DNA from 4 places in the Mesorhizobium sp. 8 genome. Region 3 is predicted to be linked to each of the others. Evidence: predicted binding sites of a transcription regulator. Region 3 holds the regulator's gene; each other region holds the start of a gene.
What was found. Region 3 encodes LexA, which represses DNA repair genes until DNA is damaged. Its sites were predicted from a motif close to TGTTCNNNNTGTGTTCNG; they were not measured.

Region 1 (5,158 bases), 1.5 Mb from region 3:
GGCGGCGTCAGGGCGGTTGCCGCGCCTGCTGCGGTTGTCACGCGCACGCTGACCATCCTCTACGGTTCCGAGACGGGCAACAGCGCAGCCTTGGCGAAGGCGCTCGCCGCCGCCGCCCGCGCCAAGGGCATCGAGCCGACCGTCGCCGACATGGCCGACTACAAGCCGCGCCGGCTGAAGGAGGAGCAGGACCTTCTGATCCTCGCCTCCACCCATGGCGAGGGCGAGCCGCCGCGCTCGGCCGCCGGCTTCTTTGAGTTCGTCGAGGGCCGCAAGGCGCCGCGCCTGGAGGGCGTGCGTTATTCCGTGCTGGCGCTGGGCGATTCCACCTACGAGTTCTTCTGCGGTGCCGGCAAGCGGCTGGATGAGCGGCTGGCCGAGCTCGGCGCAACCCGCATCCGCGAGCGCGTCGATTGCGACGTCGATTACGATGAGCCGTCCGCCGGCTGGATCGCGGCAATCGCGGACGATCTTGCGCCTGCCAAGGCAAGCGCCGTGCCGGCCACGGTCGCGGCCCCGCAATCCTCGACCGCCGCCGTTTCCGCTTTCGACAAGCGCAATCCGTTCACCGCGACGGTGACGGAGAACCTTCTGCTCACCGGTCGCGGCTCCAGCAAGGAGACGCGCCACGTCGAACTGTCGATCGAGGGTTCGGGCCTGTCCTTCGAGCCGGGCGACGCGCTGGGCATCGTGCCGCGCAACGATCCCGTGCTGGTGGACTCCCTGCTCGGCACGCTCGGCCTTGATGCAACCGCTATCATTGCGGTCAAGGACCGTTCGGTGTCCTTGGGCGAGGCGCTGGGCGCAACGTTTGAGATCACCGCCGCGACGCCGCGCTTCCTCGACCAGTGGGCCGAACTCTCCGGCGCCGGCGAGCTCCAGGCGCTGCGCGGCGAGGCCGCCGCCGAAGCGCGCCGGGCCTTCCTCGAAGGCAATCACGTCATCGACATCGTCAGGCGCTTCCCCGTGCCGGGCGTCGACGCGGCAAGCTTCACCGCCGGCCTCAGGCCATTGCAGCCGCGCCTCTATTCCATCGCCTCCAGCCAGGGTCTCGCGCCGGACGAAGTGCACCTGACGGTCAGCACCGTGCGCTATGACTTGAACGGCATGGCGCGCAGCGGCGTCGCCTCGGGCCATCTCGCCGACCGTTGCGACCTCGACGCCGAGCTGCCGGTCTATGTGCAGGCCAATCCGCATTTCCGCCTGCCGGGCGACGACGTGCCGATCATCATGATCGGCGCCGGCACCGGCGTCGCGCCCTACCGCGCCTTCCTGCAGGAGCGCGAGGCGCGCGGTGCCGCCGGCAAATCCTGGCTGTTCTTCGGCGAGCGCAACTTCGACAGCGATTTCCTCTACCAGACCGAATGGCAGGGCTTCCTCAAGGACGAGGTGCTGACGCGCATGAACGTCGCCTTCTCGCGCGACGGCGCTGAAAAGGTCTACGTCCAGCACCGCATCGCCGCCGAGGCGCGCGAGGTCTATGCCTGGCTTGAGGACGGCGCGCACATCTATGTCTGCGGCGACGGTGCCAAGCTGGCGCCGGACGTGCAGAAGGCGCTCGTCGCCGTTGTCGCCGAGCAGGGCGCGAAAAGCCGGGAGGCGGCCGCAGAATACATCGGCGCGCTGCAAGCCTCCCACCGCTACCAGATCGACGTTTATTGAGACAAAGCCCGTGACCACGATTGAAGTCGACCGCAGCCGCGACATCTCGCAGCCGCTGGAGAAGCTCAGCCCCGACGAGACGATGAAGGCCAACAGCGACCAGCTGCGCGGCACCATCGCCGCCGGGCTGGAAGTGGAACTGACGGCGGCCGTGCCGGGCGACGACATCAAGCTGATGAAGTTCCACGGCGTCTACCAGCAGGACGACCGCGACATTCGCGACGAGCGCCGCCGCCAGAAGCTGGAGCCGGCCTATCGCTTCATGGCGCGCGTGCGCCTGCCGGGCGGCGTGTTGTCGTCCAGCCAGTGGCTGAAGCTCGACGCGCTCGGCCGCGCCTACGCCAACAACACGTTGCGGCTGACGACCCGCCAGACCTTCCAGTTCCACTACGTGCACAAGAAGAACCTGCGTGCTCTCATGCAGGGCCTGCACGACGTGCTGCTCGACACCAAGGCGGCCTGCGGCGACGATGCGCGTGGCGTCATGGCCTCGATCAACCCGCAACTGTCGGCCCTGCACGCCGAGGTCTACGCGCTGGCCAAGGCGGCAAGCGACCACGCCATCCCCAAGACCGGCGCCTATCGCGAGATCTGGTACGGCGAGGAGCGCGCGGCATCGACCGGCGAGCCGGAAGAGCCGCTCTACGGCAAGACCTACATGCCGCGAAAATTCAAGATCGGCTTCGTCATCCCGCCGATCAACGACATCGACGTCTATGCGCAGGATCTCGGCTTCATCGCCGTCACCGAAGGCAAGGAACTGAAAGGCTTCAACGTCGCCATCGGCGGCGGCATGGGCCGCACGGACAACGCGCCGAAGACCTATCCCAGGCTCGCCAGCGTCATCGGCTACATTGCGAAGGACAAGGTTATCGAGACCTGCGACGCCGTTATGACGGTGCAGCGCGACTATGGCGACCGCGTCGAGCGCAGCCGCGCTCGCTTCAAATATACGGTGGACGACAAGGGCCTCGATTTCATCAAGAGCGAGATCGAAGCCCGGCTGGGTTTTGCGCTGGAGCCGGCGAAACCCTACAATTTCACCTCCAACGGCGATCCGATCGGCTGGCAGCGCGGCGAGGACGGGCGCGAGCACTATACGCTGTTCATCCAGAACGGCCGCGTCAGCAATTTTCCTGATCTCGCGCTGTTCGACGGGCTGCGGGCGATTGCGCAAGTGCACAAGGGCATGTTCCGCGTCACGCCGAACCAGAACCTCATCATCGCCGATATCGAGCCGGGCGACCGGCCGGCGATCGAGGCGCTGCTGAAACAATACAGGCTCGACACGCTGAACAATGCCAGCGGGCTTCGCCTCAATTCCATGGCCTGCGTGGCGTTTCCGACCTGCGGGCTCGCCATGGCCGAGAGCGAGCGCTACCTGCCCTCGCTGGTTACCAAGATCGACACGATCCTGGCTGAGCACGGGCTTTCGCAAGAGCCGATCACCATCCGCATGACCGGCTGCCCGAACGGCTGCGCGCGGCCCTACATCGCCGAGATCGCGCTGACGGGGCGCGCGCCGGGCAAGTACAACCTCTATCTCGGCGGCGGCTTCCACGGCCAGCGGCTCAACAAGATGGTGCTGGAGAACGTCGCCGAGCCGGCGATCCTCGATCACCTGAGCAAGGTGATCGGCGATTTCGCGCACAACCGGAAGCCGGGCGAACGCTTCGGCGACTTCGCCATCCGCGCCGGCCACGTAGCAGAAGTGAAGGAAGGCCGGTTCTTCAACGATTGAGGGGAACGGTAGCGCCGCTGGTCACGCGTCAGGGGCGACAATTCTGATAGGTATCCGCATTCGATACCCCCACCCCTAACCCCTCCCCGCAAGGGGGCAGGGTGCGCGCCCTCTGCGGTTGGAAGCCGGCATCGGCTTTTCTCTTTACTTTTGTTCCTTGTTTGTTCTAAATTCACCACCGGGACAGGGTCGGTTTTCGCAAGGAAGCACGACGATGTCTGATTCTGATCAATCCGCCTTCGATTTTATCGAGCCTCTGGACCCTCGCCGTCCAAAGCGACCTGAGTACGTCTTTACCTGCATCGGTGATGGCGGGGCCGGACCGGAGATCGCTCAATGCCGGGAATGGATCAAGCGCGACAACGGGATTTTCGCGAAAGGAATTCCGATAAAAAGATTCCACATCTCCCTGTGTGGCATAGGAAACTATATCCGCATTCCGAGTTATGTGTCCTTTGCGGTCACGCGCGCGGCCGAGCGTATTGACCTGCCATCGTTCGAGGTTGTCCTTTACCGTGCCGTGACTTTTCCCGGTTTCCGGCCAGATCGGCGACCGACGGTTTTGCTTGCTGAAAGCAAGGAGCTTCGAGAACTTGGCAACATGCTTTTCGGACGCCTGCGTCAGGAGGGGTTGAAGGTGGGGGAATTGGTGACGCCGCATATGACGCTATTTTACAGTGCTCGCGCCATTCGCCCTGTGGATATCGAGCCGATCCGCTTCCGAGCCGATCGTTTCCATCTGATTCACAGTGAGCGGGGTCTGACGAAGTACAACGTGCTTGGCTCTTGGCCGAACAATGATCCTTCTTCGGAAGGCCCCGTGTCCCCGCACTAGCCTTTGGTTCCATGGCTGCATAAAGTCCGCTGCGCTAAAAGGTTGCCGGTGTCGCTGGGAGGACAATGCCATGGATTTTTCGTCGGTCGACCGGACCTATGCCGATGCGCGCCGGAACTTTCACCCTGTCGTTCCGGAAGGGTTCAATTTCGCCTTCGACGTCATCGACGACTGGGCCGCGCGCGACGACCGCACGGCGATCATCGCCGTGTCGCGCGACGGCGAGACGGTGCGGCACCTGCCGTTCTCGTGGTTTGCCGAGCAGTCGAACCGCTTCGCCAACGCCTTGCGGTCGCTGGGCGCCAGGCCGGGCGATTTCGCCGTGGTCATCGCCGGCCGCGTGCCCGAATGGTACACGGTGCTGTTCGGCTGCATGAAGGCTGGCGTGGTGTCGATGCCGGGCACCAACCTGTTGACCGCCCACGACATCGAATACCGGGCCAACCACGCTAGGGCGACGCTGGCGATCGTCGCGCCCGAGCATTGCGAGAAGGTCGACGCCATCCGCGCCGCCTGCCCGACGCTGAAGCATTTCATCGTCGTCGGCGGCGAGCGCGACGGCTGGCTGTCGCTGGAGGCGTTGCTGGCGGACGCCTCGCCCGTCCTCGACCGCGCGGCGCTTCCCACAACGCATGCCAGCGACATGATGATGGCCTATTTCACTTCCGGCACCACTTCGATGCCGAAGATGGTGCCGCGCGACCATGGCTATGCGCTGGCGCATGCGGCGACGGGCCTGTTCTGGCAGGACCTGCGGCCCTCCGACGTGCACTGGTCGCTCACCGATACCGGCTGGGCCAAGGCCGCCTGGGGCATATTGTTCCCGCAGATGGTGCTCGGCACGCCCTGCGTGCTCTATGACGGCCCGACAGCCTTCAACGCCGAAATGCACCTCAATCTTATCGGTAAGCTGAAGGTTA
Region 2 (5,158 bases), 890 kb from region 3:
CTACCTTGTCGAAGGACCGGGCCATTGCGGCGAATGCCACACGCCGCGTGACTTCGCCGGCGGACCCAAGAAAGCCGAATGGCTGGCCGGCGCCGTCGCCGCCGAGGGTGACGGCATCGTGCCCAACATTACTTCGGGCGAGGGCGGCATCGGCGACTGGTCGGCCGAAGACATCGCATCCTATCTTGAAAACGGCTTGACGCCGGATTTCGATTCGGTCGGCGGCGCGATGGTCGAGGTGCAGAAGAACATGGCCGAACTCCCGCCCGAGGACCGGGCGGCGATCGCCGCCTATCTGAAGGCCATCCCGCCGCACCCCAACGGCTATCCGCCGCGCAAGCCGCAAGGCTGAGGAATCAGCCCAACGGCTTGGCCTCCATGCGGCCTGTTACCTTGAGTGCGAAGGCGTAGGTGAAGGCGATTTCCTCCAGCCGCGAGAAGCGGCCGGACGCGCCGGCATGGCCCGATTCCATGTTGATCTTGAACAGCACCGGATTGTCGCCCGCCTTGCGCTCTCGCAGCCGCGCCGCCCATTTCGCGGGCTCCCAATAAGTGACGCGCGGATCGGTCAGGCCGGCGACGGCCAGGATCGGCGGATAGGCGAGTGCGGCCACATTGTCATAGGGCGAATAGCCGGCGATCAGGCGATAGTCGGCTTCCGACTGGATCGGATTCCCCCATTCGGGCCATTCCGGCGGCGTCAGCGGCAGCGTGGCGTCCAGCATCGTCGCCAGCACGTCGACGAAGGGAACTTCCGCGACGATGCCGCCGAAAGCCTCCGGCGCCATGTTGGCAATGGCGCCCATGAGCATGCCGCCGGCCGAGCCGCCCTGCGCCACGATCCTGTCGTGCGCCGTATAGCCGGTTCCGACGAGATGCCGGGCGGCGGCGATGAAGTCCGTGAAAGTGTTGGTTTTCCTGGATCGCTTGCCGTCTTCGTACCAGCCATAGCCCTTGTCCTTGCCGCCGCGCACATGCGCGATCGCATAGACGAAGCCGCGGTCGACCAGCGACAGGCAATTGGTGTTGAAGGCGGCCGGGATGGTGATGCCATAGGCGCCGTAGCCGTAGAGCAGGCAGGGCGCCGAGCCGTCGAGCGGCGTATCCTTGTGATAGATCAGCGAAACGGGAACCAGTTCACCGTCCTCGGCCGGCGCCATCAGCCGGCGCGTGACGTAGCGATCCGGGTCGTGCCCGGAGGGCACCTCTTGCGTCTTGAGCAGGGTGCGCTCGCGCGTGCGCATGTTGTAGTCGAAGACCTGCGCCGGCGTGGTCATCGAGGAATAGGTGAAGCGCATCACCTCGGTGTCGTATTCGTAGGAACCGGACAGGCCGAGCGAATACGCTTCCTCGTCGAAGGCGATCATGTGCTCGGCGCCGCTTGAACGGTCGCGCACCACGATGCGTGGCAGGCCGTCCTTGCGCTCCAGCCGCACAAGATGGTCCTTGAAGCCGATGACGGACAGGATCAGGCGACCCGGCTCGTGCGCCACCAGTTCGCGCCAGTTGGCGCGCGCAGGATCATCGACCGGCGCCGTCATGATCTTGAAATCCTCAGCGCCATCGGCGTTGGTCAGGATGAAGAAGACGTCGCCGCCGTCCTCAAGGTCGTATTGCAGGCCGGTTTCGCGTGCCGCCACCAACTTCGGTTCGCTGAACGGATCGTCCGAGCGCAGCAGCCTGTATTCCGACGTCTCGTGATCGTTGATGGCGATCAGGATCCAGCGGTTGTCGCGCGTGCCGCCGACGTTCATGAAGAAGCCGGGGTCCGTTTCCTCATAGACGAGGTGATCGTCCCGCCCGGCGCTGCCCAGTTTGTGGAATAGCAGCTTCGACGGGCGGTGGTTGGCATCGAGCCGCGCATAGAAGAACCCGTCATTGTCCTTCGCCCAGACGCCGGAGCCGCCGCTGTCGGCGACGCTGTCCGTCAGGTCCTGTCCGCTCGCCAGATCGCGCACGCGAAGCGTGAAGAATTCCGAGCCCTTGTCGTCATACGCCCAAAGCAGCCTGGCATGGTCCGACGAGTGGTCGATACCGCCGAGGCGGAAATAGGGCTTGCCGGCCGCTTCCGCATCCCCGTCGAGGAGGATGTGCTCGGTGCCGCCGTCGCGCGGGGTGCGGAAATAACGCGGCTGCTCGCCGCCGAGCTTGAAGGAAGAGCCATAGGCGTAAGGCCCGTCCTTCATCGGCACGGACGAATCGTCTTCCTTGATGCGCCCCTTCATTTCGGAAAACAGCACTTTCTGAAGATCGGCCGTATCGGCCATCATGGCGGATTGATAGGCATTCTCGGCTTCCAGTTGGGCGCGGATTTCCGGATCGAGCAGGGAAGGGTCGCGAAATACGTCCTGCCAGTTGTCCGCGCGCATCCAGGCATAGTCGTCCGTTTGGGTGATACCATGGTGCGTCTGCGAAACCGGACGCTTCTGTGCCTGCGGGGCGGCTGCTTGCGGAAAAACGGACTTGCGGGACATGGCAATTCGCTGTGCTGGTTCGGTTGAGCTTCGAATGAACACGCCTCGGCGCCTTGTTCAAGGCCCGGCGTCGAAGCACAGGGCGAGTGCGACGGATTTCCAGGCATTGCCGGCTGGCGGGATCGGAGGCGGTTGTATTTGGTGACCTGCGCTCTATCACGCTGGTTGAATAAGCCGCCAAGTCGAGACGTGGCGTTATATTAGGGAGCCAAGAACGAATACGCTTAGAAATATTAGCTATACGACCCTGTCTATAATTCTCTAGATCAATTGACTTGTCAGATCATCCGGTTCATGAAAGGGCCGTACTGTGGGTCGTAAGGTCTTTATCCTGCGACATGAAAATAGCCCGACGATGGACGAACGGGCAGAAAAACACACTCACGTTGGGACCCTATAGAGATGGATATCGCCGAAACACCTCCTCGAAACAGCGACATGCTGATCGAACTGACCGCCGACGTCGTGGCGGCCTATGTCAGCAACAATCCCGTTCCGGCGGCAGAATTGCCGAACCTGATCGCCGATGTTCATGCCGCTCTGGGGCGCGTCGGCACCAGCAGCGAGCCGCCGGTGGCCGATAAGCAGAAGCCGGCCGTCAATCCGAAGCGGTCGGTGCATGACGACTATATCGTCTGTCTCGAGGACGGGAAGAAGTTCAAGTCGCTCAAGCGGCACCTCATGACTCATTACGACATGACGCCCGATCAGTATCGCGAGAAGTGGGGCCTGGACCCGAGCTATCCGATGGTGGCCCCCAACTACGCGGCGGCCCGCTCGCAACTGGCCAAGAAGATGGGCCTGGGACGCAAGCGCAAAGGCAGATAGCCGCGCGGTTCCGCTCTGCCCGCTTGTCGGGCCTTGTTATCGATCACGGCGCCTTCGGGCGCCGTTTTCGTTTGCCTGTCCATCTTCTGATCGCGCCATCCGCCCTGTTTCGGCACGAGGCGCTCCTGGCCGGGCGCCCGCACAGCCGATCGAGAACCTGCTTCAGGGCTATGTGCCGATTGAGGTCGTAACCCCAGTGCCGCCGCATCCCTTTCTGCCGTTCGCGCTCGATCAGGCGTTCGATGTGACGGATCAGCCTGGTTCGGCTTTCAGGCGATGCTGCGAAAGTATCGGCGATGTCGATGCCGCACAGCAGGCTGAGCGCCACCCGTTGGCGCGCCTGATCCTCTTCTTCGGTTTTCGTCCTGCCGAAGGCTTTCGCCTCCTCTTCCAGTCGTCCCATGCCCGCCATCCCGTTCAGCCAGGCGTCAACTATCGGAGCGGTAGTGGAAGCGGGGATATCGGCGATGCCGGAATTCCGTGGGAAGAAATAAAGCTTATTTGTAACAAAGGCTTAGAGCGCACCGCGCCGAATAAATGTTCTCTCTATGTTCACATGAAGGCTGTCAGGAAATATAAAGGAACTTATTCCTAATGGAGGAAGTTCCGTGCATTCGACGCCTTCGATCCTTCGTCAAGAGCCGCCGGTTGAAAGGCTTCCCGACCGTGCTGCCCCCGATGGGTTCCATCCGACGTCCAAGCGGCGGGATGAAGTGGCGATCGAGATGTGCGAATGCCTGATCGACATCGCCGCGGCCTTCTTTTCCGTATCCAGCAAGGAACTGCGCAGCGCCGGCCGCAATTCCATGACCGCATCGCGCGTCCGCCAGATTGCCATGTATGTCGCCCATGTGGTGCTCAGGCTGACGCAGGCCGAGGTCGGCCGGGGCTTCGGCCGTGACCGCACCACGGTCGCGCACGCCTGCCAGGTGATCGAGGACATGCGCGACGACCTGGAATTCGACCGCGTCGTGCTGACGCTGGAACGGATCGCGCACGCTGCTTTCCGCAGCCGGCTGGATATCTGAGCCTCGGGACCGTCAATCATGCAGCATGTGACTTCCACGCCGGACGCGGGCCGGCGCGTCTTGCGCTTTCTGTCACTCGGGCCGGCATCGATGCGGCCGGCGGCGAGCGGGACGAAACTGTTGCTCGAGGCCGGCGACCGCGGCGTCATCGCCGTGGCCGGCGATCTCATCGATCTTCTGGCGTCTCGCGGTGTCGTGGTGCGGGCTTCCCACACCGTCGGCCTGTCGGATGAAGGGCATGCCCTTGCCAAGCGGTTGCTGGCCATGCGCTCTGCAGAGCGGCAGCGCGATATCGGCGTCGTGGTTCTTCAAGGAGAGCCGGATGCGCCGGCTGTTCTGGCAAACCTGTCGGAATCGCCGCTGGGCCAACTCGCCCGACGCCGCGCCAAGGACGGCACGCCGTTCCTGACGCCGGAGGAGTACCGGGCCGGCGAGCGGCTGCGTGTCGACTATACGCGTGGCCAGATCATGCCGAGGCTGGGCGCCAACTGGATCGCCAGCGTCTCTTCGGGCAAGCGCGGCGGCGCGGGCGGTATGGCCGACCTGACGGACGCAGCCCTTGCAGCCCGCCAGCGCGTGGAAAAGGCCATAGCCGCGGTCGGACCCGAATTGTCAGGCGTGCTGATCGATGTCTGCTGCTTCCTGAAAGGGCTGGAACTGGTCGAAAGCGAACGCGGCTGGCCTGTCCGCTCTGCCAAGATCGTCCTCAAGACCGCGCTCGCCGCGCTCGCGCGCCACTATTGCCCGCCAAGGCAAACGAGTCGGCCGCAAACCTTGCACTGGGGAACGCCGGACTACCGGCCGACGATCGACTGACGGCGGTTCGTG
Region 3 (5,158 bases):
CACGGCGCAAGGGGCAGGGCCGATGGCCGGGCGGGACCGGGGAACGGAGCGCGGGAGAGGCGAAACGGACGGCGTCAATGAACGGGCGCTGTTTGCATCGCCGGCTGCGCACCTGTCAGCCGGCGGCGATCCTGCTTTGGAATCAGCTTTTCCCGGCCGATCCGACAATCCGGTGAAACCGGATGCCGCACTGTGGCGCTCTATAGTTGGTGACGAAGCCACGGCAGATCGGCCTGCGGTTGGCGATCAGGGGGCGGGAGAGCTCCCGGTTTCGCCATGGCGGATGCCATCTGTCCGCTTGCCGTCCATCCGGCGACAGGCTCGCCGGTTGGCGCGCATTCCCTCGCCGCGTGGCGCGGTTGCCGGTTTGGCGGCAGCGGCCGCGACGGAACTCGATCGTGGCGTTGCCTTCCTGCTGGTGCCGGTGTTCCTCTCCGGCGGCGCGATCTTTTACTTCTCGCTCGCCGCCGAGCCCGGCTTTGTCCAGCCGATCGCCTGCGCCGTTGCCCTTGTCGTGGCGGTGCTGCTGGCGCGCCCGCGTCCCCGCCTGCAACTGGCGCTGGCGGCCGCGCTGCTGGTGGCGCTGGGGGTGTTGTGCGCGAAGGTCGAGACCTGGCGCGCCTCGACCCAGATGCTCGGCGCAGAGGTGTCGACACGGCTGACGGGCCGCGTCGTCGCCATCGACGCCATGGCCAGCGGGCGGATGCGTCTCACCCTCGATGTCCTCTCCACCCGGCGCCCGACGCTGCGCTACCAGCCGGCGCGCGTGCGCCTTTCGGCGCGCGCCGTGCCTGCCGGGCTGGTGGCCGGCGATACGGTGAGCGGCTTCGTCCGGCTGTTGCCGCCGACCGGACCTGTGCGGCCGGACAGCTACGACTTTTCCTTCGAAAGCTATTTCGCCGGCATCGGCGCCAGCGGTTTCTTCCTCACCAACCCGAAGCTGGAGAAAGCGGTGCCGGCATCGCTCGCCGCGCACCTGCCGGGGATGGTGGAACGCGCGCGCGATGCCATCGCCGAGCGCATCCGCGCCGCCATCGGCGGACCGGAGGGCGAGATCGCCGCCGCGCTCATGGTGGGTGTGCGCGCCGGCATCCCCGAATCCATCAACGAGGCGATGCGCAAGACCGGCATCTACCACATCATTTCGATTTCCGGCCTGCACATGGCGCTGGTGGCCGGCACGGTGATGGCCCTGTTGCGCGGCGCCTTCGCGCTGTTTCCGAATTTTTCCTCGCGCCGCCCGGTGAAGAAATATGCGGCGGGCGCGGCCTTGTTCGCCATTGCGGCCTATCTGTTCATCTCAGGCGTGGTGGTTGCCGCCGAGCGCAGCTTCATCATGCTGGCGGTGATGCTGACGGCTGTGCTGTTCGACCGGGCGGCGCTCACCATGCGCAACCTCGCGATCTCGGCGATCGCCGTCATCGTCGTGTCGCCGCACGAGGTGGTCGGGCCGAGCTTCCAGATGTCTTTCGCCGCCACCGCGGCCCTTGTCGGCGCCTATGCCGGCTGGAGCGACAGGCGTGCAGCGCGCGGCGACCGGACGCCGCCGCCGAACCGTTCATGGCCGGGCGCCGTCGTGCACCGGATGGTGGCCGCGACCGCCGCCCTGGCGGTGACGTCCATCGTCGCCGGCAGTGCCACGACCCTCTATGCCATGTGGCATTTCCAGCGCGTGTCGCCGCTCAGCCTTTTCGCCAACCTGGCCGTGATGCCGATCGTCTCGGTGCTGGTGATGCCGTTCGCCGTGTTTGCCGCGCTAGCCATGCCGTTCGGAGCGGACTGGCCGTTTCTCTACGTCATGGGCAAGGGGCTGGCGGCGATGATCGCGATTTCCGGCTGGATCGCCGAGCGCTCGCCGCTCGACGCCGTCGGGCTGGTGTCTGTCCAGTCGGTCTTGCTGGTCACCGTTGCGCTGGTGATCGCCACCATGACGACGACGTGGCTCAGGCTGGCGGCGCTGCCCTTTGCGCTGGCCGGGCTGGTGACGATCCATCAAGTCAGGACACCGGACGTGCTGGTTTCCGAGGATGCGCGGCTGGTGGCGCTGCCCATCGGCGGCGGCGAACTCGCCATCAACCGGGCGCGGCCGAACGAATTCACCTCAGACAACTGGCGGCGCGCGCTCGACGCCGAGACGCTGGTGAAACCCGAGGCGCTCAAAGGCAAGGACATGCGCTTCGTCACCACCGACGCCGCGCTCGATCTGCCGTCCGGAACGCCGTTCCTGTGCGCGGGCAAGCTCTGTGTCGCCCGCCACACGTCCGGCGCTATCGTCGTGTGGGCGCAGAACGCCGACGACGCGCGGCCGGCCTGCGCCTATGCGGCGCTGATCGTCATCGCCGACGCGACCGCGAAAAATCCCTGTCGGAAGCTACCCGTTGCGGTCGTCACCGCCAGCGACCTGGCGCGCTCCGGCAGCGCGGCCATTACGTTCGATCCGGTCGCGGCCGACCGGCCGCCGCAGGTCGGTTTCGCCGTCGAGGAAAACTATCGCCCATGGCATGCCCAACGCGCCTTTTCGCGCGAGGCGAGGGGACTGATGCCGTATCAGCGCAAGACCGGCAACAAGAAACAGCAGCGGCGGAGGACAGGCTCACGGCCGGGATGACGGCGTCGGTGCCGCTGCTCCCTCAATACCGCCGGATCAGGCCGACCAGCTTGCCGCGCACCGAAACACGGTCAGGGCCGAAGATACGGGTTTCGTAGGCCGGGTTGGCGGCCTCCAGCGCGATCGAGGCGCCCTTGCGACGGAAGCGCTTCAGCGTCGCCTCCTCGTCGTCGACGATGGCCACGACGATCTCGCCCGGCGTCGCCGTATTGGCGTTCTTGATGATGACGGTGTCGCCGTCGAAAATGCCGGCCTCGATCATCGAATCGCCCTTCACCTCGAGCGCGTAGTGCTCGCCGCCGGAAATCATCTCGGGGGGGACGGTGATGGAATGAGTCCTGTGTTCGATCGCGGCGATCGGCACGCCGGCCGCGATCCGGCCCATGACGGGGATCGACACTGCCGAACCGGCGTCGTCATTGCCGGCGGCATGCAGGCGCTGCGCTTCCCTGGCGGGTCGTCCGGCGCCCGGACCGCCTTGCCCGAGGCCGCCCTGGATGACGCCCGGCGAAAACTTCCTCGCCGCGTTGAGGCCCGGCGCGATGGAATCGGGCAGCCGCAGCACTTCCAGCGCACGCGCCCGATTCCGCAGCCGGCGGATGAAGCCGCGCTCCTCCAGCGCCGTAATGAGCCGGTGGATACCGGACTTGGAGGCAAGGTCCAGCGCTTCCTTCATCTCGTCGAAGGACGGCGGGATGCCGCTCTCCTTCAGCCTTTCATGGATGAACAGGAGAAGCTCGTGTTGCTTGCGTGTCAGCATGGCGGACCCCCAGGCGCTCGAAACAGAATCGGAAAACAAACCCGGAACAAACACTATCTGTTCCAGTTGTGTTCCGCAACCGTTTAAAGTTTCATGAATGCCTTGACGATTTGTTCAGCGCAGCATCAGCACCGGGCAGGCGTCACCCTCGGCGGCGGCCGGCGCATGCGGCGCGCGCACGATCAGGCCGTTGGCGTCGGCCAGCTTGCGCAGCATCGAGGAATCCTGGATGCCGAAGGGCGTGGCAACAAGACGCCCGTCGTCCTCGCGCACGACCGCCCTGACATAGTCCTCGCGGCGGTCGTTCTCCCGCATCGCGGCGCCGAGGTGGGCGATTCGGATATCTTGCGCGAAGGGACGGCCGCCGAGCTTCGCCAGAAGTGGTTTTACGAAAAGCTGCGAGCACACCAGGCTGGCGACCGGATTGCCGGGCAGGCCGATGCAGCGGATGGCGCCCATGCGGCCGAACATCAGCGGCTTGCCGGGGCGCATGGCGATCTTCCAGAAATCCAGCGTCATGCCTTCGCCGGTCAGCACGTCGTGGACGAGATCGTGGTCGCCGACGGAAGCACCGCCCAGCGTGACGATGACGTCGGCGCCCGCCGCGACGGCTTGTCGGACCAGCGCCGCGATGGCCTCCTTGCGGTCGGCGGCGATGCCGAGGTCGAGCGCCGTAGCGCCCACCGAAGCGGCGGCGGCGGCGACGCCATAGGCATTGGAGGAGATGATCTGGTCGGGGCCGAGGGCGTCTCCGGGTGCCACCAGTTCGTCGCCGGTGGCGATGATGGCGACCAGCGGGCGGCGCACCACCTCAAGACGCGGGTGGTTGGCGGATGCGGCGAGCGACAGTGCCGCCGGATCGAGCAAGCGCCCTTTTTCCAGAAGCAGGTCGCCTTCGCGGAAATCCAGCCCGGCACGACGGATGTTGCGCTCGGCGGCGGTGGGCTCCAGCACCTCTATCGCGCCGTCGCCGAGAGCGCGCACGTTTTCCTGAATGACGATGGTGTCGGCGCCGGCCGGCAGCGGCGCGCCGGTGAAGACGCGCACCGCCTGGCCCGGCCCGACCGTGCCGTCGAACGCGCGCCCGGCCGGGGCGGCGCCGATCACCGTCAGCCGGGCAGGGGCGGTGGCGACGTCGGCGGCGCGGGTGGCGTAGCCGTCCATGGCCGATGCGTCGAACGGCGGCTGCGTGCGCAGGGCCACGACCGGCTCGGCCAGAACGCGGTCATGGGCTTCGTGCAGGGCCACGCTTTCTGCCGGCAGCGGCTCGACGCCGTCGAGCAGGCGGGTCAGCGCTTCCGCGACAGGCACCAGCGTCATCGGCCTGCTGTCCCGTCTTCGTCAGCTTTGTAGCTGCCGGACTTGCCGCCGGTCTTCTCGACCAGCCTGATGCCGGAAATCGTCATGGCGCGGTCGACCGCCTTGGCCATGTCGTAGATGGTCAGGCAGGCGACGGACGCGGCGGTCAGCGCCTCCATCTCGACGCCCGTCTTGCCGGTGACGCGCGCCAGCGCCGTCACCTTCAGGCCGGGCAGCGCCTCGACCGGTTCGATGTCCACCGAAACCTTGGTCAGAAGCAGCGGATGGCAGAGCGGGATCAGTTCGTGCGTCTTCTTGGCGGCCATGATGCCGGCAATGCGCGCCGTGCCCAGCACGTCGCCCTTTTTCGCGTTGCCGGCCACGATGGTCGCCAGCGTCTCGCGCTTCATCGAGACGAAGCCTTCGGCGACCGCCGTGCGCTCAGTCTCGGCCTTGGCGCCGACGTCGACCATATGCGCCTCGCCCCGGGC
Region 4 (5,158 bases), 690 kb from region 3:
GACTTCTTGCCGGCGTCAGCCAGCGGCTTCAGGTCCTTCGGCGACACGCCGGACACTGCCTTGCCAAGGAAGCCGACGCCGGCGATCGTCTCGTTCGCAGCAGGCGCATCAGCCGAGGAATCGCCGCCGAGCGCCAGCTTCCTGCGCGCTTCCGAAAGCTCCTTCTCCAGCTTGCGGCGTTCTTCCACCAGCGCCTCGACGCGTGCGGGAACGTCGGCGGGCGAAATCTTCAACGTCGCGGCAACCTGCTTCAGCAACCTGTCCTGATCGTCCAGGTGCCGGCGCGCGGCCTCGCCGGTCAGCGCCTCGATGCGGCGCACGCCGGCGGCGACCGGGCTGTCGGACAGGATACGCACCAGTCCGATGTCGCCGGTGGCGCCGACATGCGTGCCGCCGCACAGTTCGATCGAATAGGGCCGGTTGGCTTTCTCGCCGTGGAGCGCGGTCCCCATCGAGACGACGCGCACCTCGTCGCCGTACTTCTCGCCGAACAGCGCCATGGCGCCTTCGGCGCGCGCGTCGTCGACCGACATCAGCCGCGTGGTCACCGGACCGTTCTGGACGACGATCTCGTTGGCCATCTGTTCGACCTGTTCGAGCTCGTCATGCGAAATCGCCTTGTTGTGCGAGATGTCGAAGCGCAGGCGGTCGGGCGCTACAAGCGAGCCCTTCTGCGCGACATGCGTGCCCAGCACCTCGCGCAGCGCCTCGTGGATGAGGTGCGTGGCCGAATGGTTGGCGCGCAGCTTCGAGCGGCGGGCATGATCGACCGCGAGCTCGACCGCAGCGCCCGTCTTCACCGTGCCCCTGGCGACCTTGCCGAGATGGATGAACAGGCCGTCGGCCTTCTTCTGGGTGTCGGTGACATCGATGGAAAAACCGTCGCCGGCGATGGTGCCGGTGTCGCCCATCTGGCCGCCGGACTCGCCGTAGAACGGCGTCTGGTTGACGACGACAGCGACCGTTTCGCCGGCGGCAGCACTATCCACCTCCTTGCCGCCCTGGACCAGCGCCTGCACGACGCCCTCGGCCTTCTCGGTGTCGTAGCCGAGGAATTCCGTAGCGCCGAACTTTTCACGCAGACCGAACCAGATCGTCTCGGTCGCCGCCTCGCCGGAACCCGCCCAGTTGGCGCGCGCCTCGGCGCGCTGACGCTGCATGGCGTCGTTGAAGCCGTCGAGATTGACGGAGATGGAGCGCTGGCGGAGCGCATCCTGCGTCAGGTCGAGCGGGAAACCATAGGTGTCGTAGAGCTTGAAGGCGGTCTCGCCGTCCAGCATGTCGCCGGCGGAAAGCCCGCCAGCCGCATCTTCGAGCAGCGTCAGGCCGCGCGCCAGCGTCTTGCGGAAGCGCGTCTCTTCCAGCTTCAACGTCTCGGTGATCAACGCCTCGCCGCGTATGAGTTCCGGATAGGCCTGGCCCATCTCGCGCACCAGCGCCGGCACCAGCTTGAACATCAGCGGCTCGGCCGCGCCCAGCAGCTGGCCGTGGCGCATGGCGCGGCGCATGATGCGGCGCAGGACGTAGCCCCTGCCCTCGTTGGACGGCAAAACACCGTCGGCGATGAGGAAGGCGGACGAGCGCAGGTGGTCGGCGATGACGCGGAACGACGCGGTGTTCTCGGCGTCCGGACCTTTGCCGAGCGCCGAGGCGGTGGCCTCGATCAGGTGGCGGAACAGGTCCGTCTCGAAGACGCTTTCTACGCCCTGCAGGATGGAAGCCATACGCTCCAGTCCCATGCCGGTGTCGATGGACGGGCGCGGCAGGTCAGTGCGCTGATCCTTCGTCACCTGCTCGTACTGCATGAAGACGAGGTTCCAGAATTCCAGGAAACGGTCGCCGTCCTCTTCCGGGCTACCGGGCGGGCCGCCCCAGATGTGCTCGCCGCGATCGATGAAAATCTCCGAGCACGGGCCACAGGGGCCGGTATCGCCCATCGCCCAGAAATTGTCAGAGGTGGGGATGCGGATGATGCGGTCTTCCGAAAAGCCGGCGATCTTCTTCCACAGCGAAGCCGCCTCGTCGTCGGTGTGGTAGACGGTGACCAGCAGCTTGTCCTTCGGCAGGCCGAAATCCCTGGTGATCAGATTCCAGGCAAGCTCGATGGCGCGTTCCTTGAAGTAGTCACCGAAGGAAAAGTTGCCGAGCATCTCGAAATAGGTGAGATGGCGCGCGGTGTAGCCGACATTGTCGAGGTCGTTGTGCTTGCCGCCGGCGCGCACGCATTTCTGCGAGGTCGTCGCGCGCGAATAGGGACGCTTCTCCAGCCCGGTGAAGACGTTCTTAAATTGCACCATGCCGGCATTGGTGAACATGAGGGTGGGGTCGTTGCGCGGCACGAGCGGACTGGACGCCACGACCTCGTGCCCGTTCTTCCTGAAATAATCGAGGAAGGTCGACCGGATATCGTTGACGCCACTCATTCGTCTGTCCTTGCAGGAAATGCCGGCCGGCCCGGCGAAACGCCCTCTCTTAACGGCGGCTCATGGCGCTGTCCAGAAAAGGCGGAGCCGGAAAACGGCAAAACCGCCGGCCCATGGTCGGCGGTCCAAGTTATCTTTAAATGGCAGCAGCCCCCTCTCCGTCTCGGGCTTCGCCCGAGCCACCTCTCCCCCACTTCGTGGGGGCGAGGAAAGGAGCCAAGCCTACATCTCGGCGGCTTCGTCGGGCAGGTCACCCTCGCCGCCGTTCTCGAGGAATTTTTCCGCGATCAGGCCGGCATTCTGGCGCAGCGCCATCTCGACCTCGCGGGCAAGCTCGGGATTGTCGCGCAGGAACAGTTTGGCGTTCTCGCGCCCCTGGCCGAGACGCTGGGAGTTGTAGGAGAACCAGGCGCCGGACTTCTCCACCACGCCGGCCTTGACGCCGAGGTCGATCAGCTCGCCCGTCTTCGACACGCCCTCGCCATACATGATGTCGAACTCGACAACCTTGAAGGGCGGCGCCAGCTTGTTCTTGACCACCTTGACGCGGGTCTGGTTGCCGACGACCTCGTCGCGGTCCTTGACCGAGCCGATGCGGCGGATGTCGAGACGCACCGAGGCGTAGAATTTCAGCGCGTTGCCGCCAGTGGTCGTCTCGGGCGAACCGAACATGACGCCGATCTTCATGCGGATCTGGTTGATGAAGATGACCATGGTGTTGGAGCGCGAGATGGAGGCGGTGAGCTTGCGCAGCGCCTGGCTCATCAGGCGGGCCTGCAAGCCCGGGAGCGCGTCGCCCATCTCGCCCTCGATTTCGGCGCGCGGCGTGAGTGCCGCTACGGAATCCACCACCAGCACGTCGACGGCACCGGAACGCACCAGTGTGTCGCAGATCTCCAGCGCCTGCTCGCCGGTGTCGGGCTGCGAGATCAGGAGGTTCTCCAGATCGACGCCGAGCTTGCGGGCATAGACGGGGTCGAGCGCGTGTTCGGCGTCGACGAAGGCGCAGATGCCGCCCTTCTTCTGCGCTTCGGCCACCGTATGCAGGGCCAGCGTCGTCTTGCCCGAGCTTTCCGGCCCGTAGATCTCGACGATACGCCCGCGCGGCAAGCCGCCGACGCCGAGCGCAATGTCCAGCCCCAGCGAACCGGTCGGCACCGTCTCGATCTCGACCGCCTGCTCGTTGGCGCCCAGGCGCATGATCGAGCCCTTGCCGAAGGCGCGCTCGATCTGCGAGAGAGCGGCGTCCAGCGCCTTTGATTTGTCCACCGATTTATCCTCTACAAGCCGCAAACTGTTCTGAGCCATGATACATCACCCCTTGGTCGTCAATGAAGGCCGGAGAGCCCGGTGGACCCTGCGAATATGTACCGCTTTTGTTCCATTTTGGCAAGGGTCGTATATATTTGATAAAAAAGGATGATTCTATTTTGTTCTTTTTTTGTTTTACCTATTCTACTTCGAATGTATCCATATGCCGCGCAGGGTACGACGGCCGTTCCGGCCAGGGGCGATTCGGCTTTGGCGCCATGATCGCCGCTGGGCGGGACCGGTGCCCGGCATGACGCGCGCGCCGCATATCCTCGCCGTCGGCGGCGCGCATATTGACCGGCGCGGCCAGGTGAGCGGCACCTATATAGCCGCCGCCTCCAACCCCGGCACGATGCGCGAGGACGTCGGCGGCGGCGTCTTCAACGCGCTGCGCACGGCGGTGCGGCGCGGCGCGTCCGCCTCGCTGGGGTCGCTGCGCGGCGGCGACGCAGCCGCCGAAACGGTGGCGCGCGCCATCGCCGAAGCCGGCATCGAGGACCTGTCGGCCGTTTTCCTCGACCGCACGACGCCGAGCTATACGGCCATCCTCGACGCCGAAGGCGAACTGGTCGTCGGCTTTGCCGACATGGGGCTTTACGATCTCGCCTTCCCCAAGCAGGTGCGGCGCGCCAAGCTGCGCGAGGCGGCGGCAACGGCGGATGCGCTGTTCCTCGACGCCAACCTGCCGGAAGCCGCGCTTGAGCGGCTGGTACCGCCGGCCGGCGGCCAGCCGGTCTTCGCCATCGCCATTTCGCCGGCCAAGGCGGTGCGGCTGAAACCGGTTCTCGACCGGCTGACGCTGCTGTTCATGAACCGTCGCGAGGCTGCAGCCCTGACCGGATTGCAGAAGGAAGCGCCGGCGGCGGATCTCGTGGCCGGATTGCGTGCCCTCGGCCTCCCCGGTGGGGTCATCAGCGCCGGCGACGGGCCGCTGATCGGCTTCGACGCGAAAGGCGCCTTCACCATTGTGCCGCCCGCCCCGCGCCATGTTGCCGACGTGACCGGCGCGGGCGATGCGCTGGCCGGCACCACGGTCGCGGCCGTGCTCGGCGGGCAGGCCTTGCGGAAGGCGCTGCGCGAAGGCGCTGCGGCGGCGCTACTAGCCATCGAAAGCCCGCATGCGGTGCCGGATTTCACGGCGGCGGACTTTGCCGCAGCGCTGGCCCTTGTGCCCGAACCGCAGGAAATGGCATGAGGCTGGACAAGCGAAGCCGGCGCCGCCGTGCCCGCCACTGGAGATTTCACCATGCTTGAGAGCGCCCGTCCCTTCCTCGACATCCACCCGCCGGTGGCGGAAGCCCTTGCCGCCAAGCGTCCGGTGGTGGCGCTGGAATCGACCATCATCACCCATGGCATGCCCTACCCCGACAACGGTGCGATGGCGGCGGACGTGGAAAAGATCATCATCGAAGAGGGTGCCGTGC

Region 1: a site for LexA is predicted at 3,555-3,572, ahead of FGU64_RS11385 (2'-5' RNA ligase family protein). Genes of this name have one in related genera too.
Region 2: a site for LexA is predicted at 3,841-3,858, ahead of FGU64_RS22860 (cytoplasmic protein). Genes of this name have one in related genera too.
Region 4: a site for LexA is predicted at 3,855-3,872, ahead of recA (recombinase RecA). Genes of this name have one in related genera too.

The regions. Positions count from the first base shown of each region.
Region 1 covers NZ_CP040914.1:2,357,143-2,362,300, reverse strand. The annotation lists gene FGU64_RS11395 (assimilatory sulfite reductase (NADPH) flavoprotein subunit) at 1-1,662, shown strand, start outside; gene FGU64_RS11390 (NADPH-dependent assimilatory sulfite reductase hemoprotein subunit) at 1,673-3,403, shown strand; gene FGU64_RS11385 (2'-5' RNA ligase family protein) at 3,618-4,238, shown strand; gene FGU64_RS11380 (AMP-binding protein) at 4,309-5,158, shown strand, end outside.
Region 2 covers NZ_CP040914.1:4,746,781-4,751,938, forward strand. The annotation lists gene FGU64_RS22845 (cytochrome c) at 1-352, shown strand, start outside; gene FGU64_RS22850 (S9 family peptidase) at 357-2,474, opposite strand; gene FGU64_RS22855 (MucR family transcriptional regulator) at 2,877-3,302, shown strand; gene FGU64_RS22860 (cytoplasmic protein) at 3,346-3,714, opposite strand; gene FGU64_RS22865 (helix-turn-helix domain-containing protein) at 4,016-4,330, shown strand; gene FGU64_RS22870 (DUF6456 domain-containing protein) at 4,349-5,146, shown strand.
Region 3 covers NZ_CP040914.1:826,450-831,607, reverse strand. The annotation lists gene FGU64_RS03845 (ComEC/Rec2 family competence protein) at 23-2,608, shown strand; gene lexA (transcriptional repressor LexA) at 2,631-3,368, opposite strand; gene glp (gephyrin-like molybdotransferase Glp) at 3,483-4,688, opposite strand; gene moaC (cyclic pyranopterin monophosphate synthase MoaC) at 4,685-5,158, opposite strand, start outside.
Region 4 covers NZ_CP040914.1:135,717-140,874, reverse strand. The annotation lists gene alaS (alanine--tRNA ligase) at 1-2,423, opposite strand, end outside; gene recA (recombinase RecA) at 2,646-3,731, opposite strand; gene FGU64_RS00685 (carbohydrate kinase family protein) at 3,985-4,929, shown strand; gene FGU64_RS00680 (pseudouridine-5'-phosphate glycosidase) at 4,981-5,158, shown strand, end outside.